Regions from separate parts of the Ruegeria sp. HKCCD6647-2 genome, predicted to be linked through region 1. Evidence: riboswitches for the same ligand, from Rfam matches in the RefSeq annotation. Region 1 holds a riboswitch; each other region holds the start of a gene.
The links. A riboswitch is a leader RNA that binds a small molecule or an ion and turns the genes downstream of it on or off. The one in region 1 is predicted to bind cobalamin.
Positions count from the first base shown of each region.

Region 2: another riboswitch for cobalamin. It lies ahead of AC2TDJ_RS08485 (hypothetical protein); the one in region 1 lies ahead of AC2TDJ_RS12835 (DUF1636 family protein).
Region 3: another riboswitch for cobalamin. It lies ahead of AC2TDJ_RS12275 (CbtB domain-containing protein); the one in region 1 lies ahead of AC2TDJ_RS12835 (DUF1636 family protein).

Region 1 is NZ_JBWVBD010000004.1:291,145-294,336, forward strand. It holds gene AC2TDJ_RS12830 (xanthine dehydrogenase family protein molybdopterin-binding subunit) at 1-979, shown strand, start outside; cobalamin riboswitch at 1,142-1,349, shown strand; gene AC2TDJ_RS12835 (DUF1636 family protein) at 1,452-1,808, shown strand; gene AC2TDJ_RS12840 (ABC transporter ATP-binding protein) at 1,805-2,590, shown strand; gene AC2TDJ_RS12845 (ABC transporter substrate-binding protein) at 2,609-3,192, shown strand, end outside.
Region 2 is NZ_JBWVBD010000002.1:505,889-509,080, reverse strand. It holds gene AC2TDJ_RS08495 (DNA polymerase III subunit gamma/tau) at 1-962, opposite strand, end outside; gene AC2TDJ_RS08490 (protein-tyrosine phosphatase family protein) at 1,101-1,604, shown strand; gene AC2TDJ_RS08485 (hypothetical protein) at 1,606-2,013, opposite strand; cobalamin riboswitch at 2,105-2,327, opposite strand; gene AC2TDJ_RS08480 (alpha/beta hydrolase family protein) at 2,493-3,192, shown strand, end outside.
Region 3 is NZ_JBWVBD010000004.1:165,973-169,164, reverse strand. It holds gene AC2TDJ_RS12295 (DUF302 domain-containing protein) at 1-105, opposite strand, end outside; gene AC2TDJ_RS12290 (DUF1636 family protein) at 255-599, shown strand; gene AC2TDJ_RS12285 (hypothetical protein) at 596-1,090, opposite strand; gene AC2TDJ_RS12280 (CbtA family protein) at 1,153-1,851, opposite strand; gene AC2TDJ_RS12275 (CbtB domain-containing protein) at 1,856-2,026, opposite strand; cobalamin riboswitch at 2,062-2,268, opposite strand; gene cobF (precorrin-6A synthase (deacetylating)) at 2,312-3,055, opposite strand; gene cobA (uroporphyrinogen-III C-methyltransferase) at 3,048-3,192, opposite strand, start outside.

The DNA.
Region 1 (3,192 bases):
ACCAACAGCGGACTATCAGGTCGAAGCCGCGCTTGCCTTTGCGATTACCGACCGCTCGCGACCCGTAAAACTGGTCTGGTCGCGTGAGGATGACATCACCGGTGGGTACTACCGCCCCGCCGTGGCGCATAAAGTGCGTGTGGGTCTGGACGCAAATGGAAACATCGCCGGCTGGGATCACCGCATCGCCGCCCAGTCGATCATGAAAGGCACCGCGTTCGAAAGCCTGATCGTGCACAACGGCGTGGACCACAGCTCGGTCGAAGGCGTGACCGAGAACCCCTATCAAATCCCGGGGCAGTTCATCGGTCTAAGCGATGTGGCAAAGGCCACATCTGTTCTCTGGTGGCGCTCGGTCGGACATACCCACACGGCCTACGTCATGGAGACCATGATGGACGAAGCCGCCCGTGCCGCAGGTCGCGATCCGGTTGAGTTCCGCCTGGCCCTGCTGGAAGGCAGCGGCAATGATCAGAAGCGATTGGCCGGTGTGCTAAAATTGGCGGCGGAAAAGGGCAACTGGGGCAACGCGCCCGAGGGACGCAACCAGGGCATTGCCGTTCACAAAAGCTTTGGCAGCTACGCGGCCGAAGTCGTGGAAATATCCGGCAACGCCGATGACGGGGTGAAGATCGAGAAGGTAACCTGCGCCATCGACTGCGGACTTGCAGTCAACCCGGACGTGATCAAGGCACAGATGGAAGGTGGCATCGGGTATGGTATCGGTCATGTGATGCGGGACGAAATAACCCTGACGGATGGTGTCGTAGACCAGTCCAACTTTCCCGATTTCGAGCCGTTGAGAATCGGCGATATCGGCGCAATCGAAGTTCATATCGTACCTTCCGCCGAAATGCCCACCGGAGTTGGTGAACCCGGCACCCCGCCGTCCGCTCCGGCACTGGCCAACGCCATCGCCGCGACCGGTCCGCGGGTGACGGAATTGCCAATGATCAGCAGCGGCGTCAGCTTCGTATGACAACTAACCCTGCGCCGGTCGGTTCTTAGATCGGCGCAGGGGTCCAATCGCCTATTTCCAATGTTGCACCAGTACGATTAGCTGCCTGGCGGTTCACAGATTACTTCCCACCCAGCAAATCGTGTTTTCAAAAGTTCCATATTGACGCAACCTGCGTTCTCGGGCACTCAAACGCGTGATGGTTCCCGATGGTCCACCCAAGGGATGAAAAGGGAATACGGTGAGGTCTGCCATTTGGCGCCAATTCCGTGACTGCCCCCGCAACTGTAAGCGGCGAGCGACGCCAAACAGCCACTGGTCCTTGAGACCGGGAAGGATGGCCAAGCATCGACCCGCAAGTCAGGAGACCTGCCATCAGATGTTCAACCAACCCGGGGCGGGGCGTCCTGGAAGGAGGCTTTGATGGCACGTTCGATACGTGTTTACCTGAACGGCACCTTCTGTCCACGCTTGGCAACAAGCGGAGCGGGCAATGCCAGAGACACCTGATCATTTCCTTCTGATATGCTCGACTTGTGGCGGGGAATTGCCAGTTGACGCTATTCGAAACGCGCTGACTGGCAGGCTTCCTGAGGGATTTGCTGTTCGCACCGTTGCTTGCATGGCGGGCTGCGCACAGCCAACGACCGTCGGGTTTCAGGCTGTCGACAAAGCGCAATACCTCTTCGGCAGCATTCAAACGCCGCAAGAGGTGGAAGCGCTGGCCGAGTTTGCACACCAATATCGCGACAGCGTGGATGGGTGGACCAACGCCACGGACCGACCGCGCCCGTTATTTTCAAAAACTCTTTCTCGCTTGCCCCGGATCCGATTGGAGGAGCCCTCATGACGACCTCGACCTTTCTGGCTGCGCGTGATCTCGAATACTATGCGCTCAACGGTGACGTGCTGCTGCAAGGCGCCTCGTTCGAGCTGGACGAGGGTGCGATTCTGGCAATCGCCGGCCCAAATGGGGCAGGAAAGACAACTCTTCTGAACCTGTTGTGCGGAACCGTTGAGATTGGTTTGGGCGATGTTCAGGTCAATGGGCGTAGTCTCAAACATATGCCCGCCAAAGAGCGGGCCCGCATGATCGCCGTTGTCAGCCAGCAGGAGCTTCCGGATGGCAGGTTGTTTTTGCGAGATTACGTCGCCTTGGGCCAGATTCCGATCTGGCCAGATCGTTCAGCAGAGGAGCATGCAGCAGAGCTGTCCAGAATTCTGGACCTGACGGGCCTCGGCGCATTGGCAGACAAACGCATGGCAGTGTTGTCGGGAGGCGAACGTCAAAGAGCTCATATCGCCCGCGCGCTGGCTCAGAATCCGTCCTTGCTGTTTCTGGACGAACCCACCAACCACCTCGATCCCGACGCCAAGGGGCGCATGCTGTCTCTGGTTGCCGAACTGGGCATAACGGTGGTCATGATCGTCCACGATCTGGTGATGATCCCGGAATTTGCCACGCATGTGGCGTTGATGAAATCCGCACGGCTGACCGGTTTTGGACCGGTCGCCGAAGTGCTGACCCCTGAACGGGTTCGCGACACATTCGGCGTCGATTACCTGTGCTTTCACCATGAAGGGCGCGTGATCCCGGCATTGGATATCCGAAAAACCACTGTTTCTACTTAAGAAAAGGAAAACTCTGAAATGAAGAACATCTGGTCTGTGGCGCTGATGACAGCCATGGCTGGCGGCGCTGCCGCGCATGAGGTCACCGTCGACAATTGCGGCGAGCCGCTTGTGTTTGAGTCGCAACCCGAACGCCTGGTCGTGCACGACATGAACATGACCGACATGGCCTTTGCACTGGGTCTGCAGGACAAGATCGTCGGCCTTACCGGCATCACCGGATGGTACAAGACCAGCCCGGAATTCGACACGCTGCGCGGTGACATCCCAGAGCTTGCGCCGAAATACCCAACTGTTGAAAACCTCGTGGCGGTCGAACCCGACCTGTTCTTTGCAGGCTGGTATTACGGCATGAAGCCCGGCGGCGACGTGACCCCGGACACGCTTGAGCCGTTTGGCATCAAGACGATGATCCTGTCCGAAAGCTGCGTGCATCTGGACAAGGACCGCCCCGAAGCCAGTATGAACCTGCTGTTCGATGATGTTTTGCGTCTGGGCAAGGTCATGCATGTCGAAGATAAGGCCGAGGCGTTGGTGAGCGGCTGGAAAGATGAACTCGCCGCGATCGAGGCGCAGACGGCCGATCTTCCCAAGCCGCGTGT
Region 2 (3,192 bases), on a different contig from region 1:
TCGGGAGAAACCGTCGGGTCTTCGGCAGCGTCGGGTGTGATCTTGACGACCGACACCCAGTGGGTGATCTCGGCCAGATCGCGCAGAACGGCCAACGGATCCGCACCTTCGGCATATTGAGCGCCCAACTCGGTCAGGGCGCCCGCCGCATCCCCACGCAGGATCATGTCCATCAAGTCCAATACCCGGCCCCGATCGGCAAGCCCCAGCATGGCGCGGACCTGATCGGCGCTGGTTTCTCCTGCTCCATGGGAAATGGCCTGATCCAGCAGTGAGGTTGCGTCGCGTGCGGACCCTTCCGCAGCGCGGGTGATCAGGGCCAGCGCGTCCTCGGCAATCTGCGCACCTTCTGAATCCGCGATCTTACGCAAAAGGCCGATCATGTCTTCGGGTTCGATCCGGCGCAGATCAAATCGCTGGCACCGGGACAGAACCGTCACCGGAACCTTGCGAATCTCGGTTGTGGCGAAGATGAACTTCACATGCTCGGGCGGTTCTTCCAGCGTCTTGAGCAGCGCGTTGAACGCGCTGGTCGACAGCATGTGAACCTCGTCGATGATATAGATTTTGTAGCGGGCTGAAGCCGCGCGGTAGCGGACGCTGTCGATGATCTCGCGGATGTCGTTGACACCGGTGCGACTGGCAGCGTCCATCTCCATCACGTCGACATGGCGGCCTGCCATGATCGCTACGCAGTGTTCGCATTTTCCGCAGGGTTCGGTCGTGGGGCCGCCATTTCCGTCAGGACCGATGCAGTTCATGCCTTTCGCAATGATGCGGGCGGTCGTTGTCTTACCGGTCCCGCGAATGCCGGTCATGACGAAGGCCTGCGCGATCCGGTCCGCCTCGAACGCGTTTTTGAGCGTGCGCACCATGGCATCCTGGCCAACCAGGTCTGCAAAGGTTTCCGGGCGATACTTGCGGGCGAGAACCTGATAGGCGGGGCTGGGCGTGTCGGTCATGTCTGCTCTGGCGGATTCGAGTTACGCCGCAGCGTAGAGCGCCCCGACCTCCGCGTCCACCGCAGGGCGGAACGAAATTTGTTTTGAAAGTCGCCGGGTCGGGATAGAACCTGCCGGCAAGGTGAAATTGGAAACCCGATGGCTCAGTTTGAAATCTACGACTTGCCGCTTGGCGGCGGCACGTTGGCATTGTCACCCCTTCCGGGGCGCGGTGGAGACTACGCCGCCGATCTGGACACGCTCAGAAACTGGGCGCCGGACATCGTAATCTCTATGACCTCTGCGGCCGAGTTGACGCAAGGAGGAGCTGGAAGTTTTGGCCAGGACGTCAAAAGCAATGGGGTCCGGTGGGTTCATCTGCCCATCGAGGATTTCGGATCACCACCAGCCGAAATAGTCGAGCGATGGCCGGTAGTTAGCAAGACCGTGCTGAGGACTTTGTCGCACGGAGGTCGGGTCCTGGTGCATTGTCGTGGCGGGTGTGGTCGATCCGGAATGGTGGTTCTGCGATTGATGGTGGAAAACGGTGAAGCGCCCCAGGCGGCGCTGTCCCGACTACGCGCAATTCGCCCCTGTGCCGTCGAAACTGACGGGCAGATGCGCTGGGCCGTGGGAGCCGCCCGCGCACCTTATTCGCAATAGGTCAGGCCGTTGCGAAGGCTTCCGCCTGCACCGGATGGCTGGGCGCCAGTGCTACCGCTTCCAGTAATGCGCAGGGCGGGTTGCTGATCGCCTGAGAGGGCAGGGACGTCAGCTCTGTTCCAAACATCAGCTCGGCGTAATCATCCAACCTGTCAGAACTGGTTTCGGGATCCGCGCCGCAATAAATTCTCACCTGGTCAGGTCGCGCGCGAAAGCGGGCGGAACATCCTTGCGGGCAGTGTGTCAGGTCCGAACTGCCTTCGATTTCGAACTCATTCGTGGTCGAATGCCCTGCTGCTGCAACGGCTTGAACCATGGCGCGCGCCATGCGGGCGAGCGCGGGGCAGGTTTTGCCGGTGCGCTGGCAAATGGTAGCTGTGAATTGATGTGTCTCGGTCTTCCAGATCATGCTGCGCCCTCCGCGCGTGGGACGAAGGGTGAGAGATCGGGAAAGGCTGCAAACTGCGACCAAATCCCGCCCGGACACCCCGCCCGAGTTTCGGTTTCAAGTTCTGATGGCAGGTCTCCTGACTTGCGGGTCGCTGCTTTGCCGACCTTCCCAACCTTTCGGTCAGTGGTGTTTCGGCATCGCTCTCCGCTTACAGTTGCGGGGGCAGTCGCGGACTTGGTCCCAACCGGATCAACCGGGGTGGACCGCACCGCGTTCCCTTTTCATCCCGGCCATCGTGAGAGGGCGCGGGAACCATCACCGCATCGCTAGCGGTTGCAGTGTGGCCGAGTCAAGCAGATTGGCCATTCAATGGTTCGCGAGACTTTTTCAGCGCGGTAAGTGGACGTTTGGTCACCTTAATCCGGCCTTGACTCGGAGGGGTGGATAGGGCCGATTGAGCGAGTGAACTGATCGGTTCAGTTAGGGCTGGAGAACAGATGTTGGACGCTCGGTATACGGTGATTGCCGAAGATATTCGGTTCCCTTCGGGGCCGGCCATGCTGTCGGGGCGTTTGTATTTACCGCATTCCGACCCGCAAACCGTTGTTGTGCTGAACAGCGCGACCGGGGTGCCAAGGGATTATTATCGGCATTTCGCGCAGTGGCTTGCAGCCGAACGGGGTATGGCCTGTCTGACATATGATTATCGGGATTTCGGCCATTCCCTTTCGGGCCGATTGAAGGAATCGACAGTCACAATGGCAGATTGGGCACTGGTCGATATGCCCGCGGCCCGGGCCGAGATGCGACGACGGTTTCCGAACGCGCAACACTGGACAATCGGCCACTCGGTCGGTGGAATGCTCGGTCCTTTGCAGCCGGATATCGAGATGATCGACCGAATGATCTGCGTTTGCTCGGGCTTGGTCACGTTGTCAGATCACCCGTGGCCCTATCGCGGGCTGGCCGGGTTGTTCTGGTATGGCCACGCGCCGTTGGCCGTGCATATGCTGGGCTATCTGCCCGGCAAGGCGCTTGGCTTCGGCTCGGATCTTCCGCCGCAAGTGTATTGGCAGTGGCGCAAGTGGTGCACATCACCATCCAGCTATGTGCCCGAGACCGGTTCCAGCCTGCCCGCGGTGGATTGGTCCCGGGCCGGAGGACCGGTTGATCTGTTCGCATTCACCGACGATCAAA
Region 3 (3,192 bases), 130 kb from region 1:
TTGCTCATAGCTCTTGTCGGTAGGGTAGACAGCCCATCCGGCCAAGGGTTCTTGGGCCAGCGTGGGAACGGTCAGCATACACAAAACGGGTAACAATGCCTTCATGACCGCGCCTCCCTTGGATCGGTAGCGTGATTGTTGCCCGAAATTGCGAGGTGGTGCACTCACATTCCTGTGTATCAAAACACGACAGAGGCTTGCTCTGTAGTCGCGAAACCCGCAGAAACGCGTGAACGTTTCCGAACGAGGCCAAGTTGGACAAGATTCGTTTGCTGATCTGTGAAAGCTGTGCGGGCACGCGCGATCGCGATGCTGAACGTCGGGCAGTGCAAGCTGCGTTGACCATTATCGGGCTGGACGACAGGGTCGAGGTCGGAGCTCATGCCTGCTTCAGCGGTTGCGACAGCCCTACCACGCTGGTTTTGCAGGGGCAGGGGATGGCTTCATACGTCTTCACGGGGATTGATGCTGTCGCTGACGCAGAAGACATCGCTGCAACATGTCGGGCGTTTTTGGACAGCCCCTCGGGTTGGATTGAAGACGCCCGGCCATGCGGGCGTCTTCGGATGTGTCTGCGTGCGCGTGTTCCGGCGCTTTAGTTGACCTGAACCGTGACGGCAGTGCTGACCGGTACGTTTTCGACCGTCAGCGGGCTGTGGCTGTTTGCGTTCAGCGAAACTGAAACCTCGACTTCACCCTTCGGCAGGTCGGGAATATGCATCCAGTTGCCATAAAGGCGCGCCAGCTTCTCGCCATTCACATAGACATGGGCGTGACCCTCGCCGTCATTGTCAGCCTTCGATGCGTTTTCCGGCGAGAACCGGAAGTTCTGAGGCATGACGTGCAGGTTCCAGCCGGCCATCGGGTCCTGTGTCAGCGCGATTTCCAAACCGGGTGCATTCGGACCGGATGGCAGGTTTACGGCGGTGGAATGGTCGTGCGCCATCGCCTCGGCATGGGCGCTGCCGTGATGGGAAGGATCGGAATGGTCATGACCGTCGAAAGTGACACCATTGGCTGCGGCCAGCACAAATCCAGCGCCTCCGCCAAAGACCAGACCAATTGCAAACAGAGCAAGTGAGCGGGACATTTCTTATCCTTGAAAAACAATAGCCCGCCGGGGTTTGCCCGGCGGGCGCGTCATGCAGTCGATCAGGCGCTTGCTTCGGCGTGCTTGGCTTCTCTCTGCCAGAAATACCCGGCAAAAGACCCAACCAGTACCCAGGCCACCAAACCGATGCCAAAGGCGCGTGCTGCGAACAGCGCGCCGATTTCGGTTGGAACAGGCCCGGTGAAGACATCCGGTTCCGGTGCGCCGATCACATGCGGGGCCAGCAGCAGCGCGGCAGCAACAACATAGCTGATGAGATTACCGCCAAAGGCGATCAGCCACATGGCAACACCCGCCGCGGCTACCGTTGCGAACCACCAGACCTGCCGGGCATAGACATCAGCCGCGGCAACGCCGGGAACTTCCGGTGCCAGCGTAAAGCCTGGCGCCAGGTGAAAGGCGACAAAGCCCGCAAGCCCCCACAGAACGCCGGTGCGGCCATCGACCGTATGCCCAAGACCTTCGGTCACCGACATCAGCGCAACCAGCACCAGCGCATAGCCGGTATAGGTCAGCATCGTGAAAATCACGCTCAGCGCGTCGCGGGTCAGGTCCGAGAACATGCCCGGCAACTCGGGGTGGGCAGAGACGGCTTCGGCTCCGAAATGAACCAGCTCACCCGATTCATACAGTTCGGCGTGCAACAGAACCGGTTGCACAAACGCAAGCTGCAGCAGAGCGGCAATCAGCCCCGCTGCAGCACCAGCGAACAACGCGCTGGTCAGAATGCGACTGAACATTGTCTCAGTGGCAGGGGAAGCCGGTTGCGTGGCGCACGTCATGCGCTGCGTCATGCAGCGCAGCCGCCTGAACATGGCCGGTCAGGGTGATGATGCCCAGACCCAGTGCAACAGCGAACAGAGCCGAAAGTACACCTGTGCGAGCGACCGATGCCGTTTGAGTTTGTGTCGTCATATTTATCCTCCTGTGCCGCCGCACCCGACGGCCGGTGTTTCAATTTTCGCCTGGCAGGTCTCCTGGCTCGCGGGTCGGTGCCTCTGTTCGCCTTCCCCCCGGAACCGGGAGTGGCTGGTTGAACAGGGGCTCACCGCTTACAGTCGCGGGGGCGGCTTTGGATTTGACCTGCGTGCAGGCCGCACCAAATTCCCTCTTAGCATCCGGATGTCTCCGGCAGGACCAGACAGTTTCATTTAGCCGTGAAGGGCTCGCGCACGCAATGACCAAATGCGACGTTTTCGGTCAGATCCCGCGCTTTTTCAGCAGATAGATATCCATGATCCAACCATGTTCCGCCCGAGCCCGCGCGCGGATTTCAAGAATCTCGTGCGCCACGTCGGCCAACGGGCCCTTGATCAGAATCTCCTCCGCCATGCCCACGTAAGCGCCCCACCAGATGTCGAATTGGGCCATATCGAGGCATTGGAAAGAGCATTCTCCATCCAGCATGACAGCCACTTTCGAAGCAGCGTCCGGCCACCCTCCGTCTCGCAAACGCCGACCTGTTGTCACCACATAGGGCGCGCCAATGTCGTTGATCGGAACGGCATGCGCGGCCGTCAGCGCCTGCAATGCTGTTATGCCGGGAACCACGCGCGTTTTCGGCTGTGGGTCGAGGCGCGAGGCGATCCGAAGCGAACTGTCGTAGAGCGAAGGATCACCCCAGATCAGCAAGGCGACGGTGCGAGCCTCTGGGTGGGCGTCAATCGCGTCACGCCAGCGTTCGGCTATCGCGTCGTGCCATTCATCCACACCGCGAAGGTAACCATCTTCGGCCCGTCGTTTTGGGATGTCGAAATAGGCGGTTCTTGGTGGCTTGTCCGCGACCTGTGCGATGATCTGCTCCCGAATTCCAGCCAGATCCGCCTTGTTTTCACCTTTGCGGGGAATCAGGATCAGATCTGCCTCTCGGATCGCCTGCGCGCCCTGAAACGTGACATGATCGGGATTGCCGGTGCCAATGCCAATGAGGTTCAGTTCAATCATCGTCAAACTCTGCCAACGGGCCGTACAGGATCAGGGCAGGGGCCGTACCGATCTCGGTTTTCAGTTTTTCGGACAATGCGCCGATGGTAGAGCGATGCAGAACCTGATCCGGTGTCGAGACCGACTCCGCCATAAGT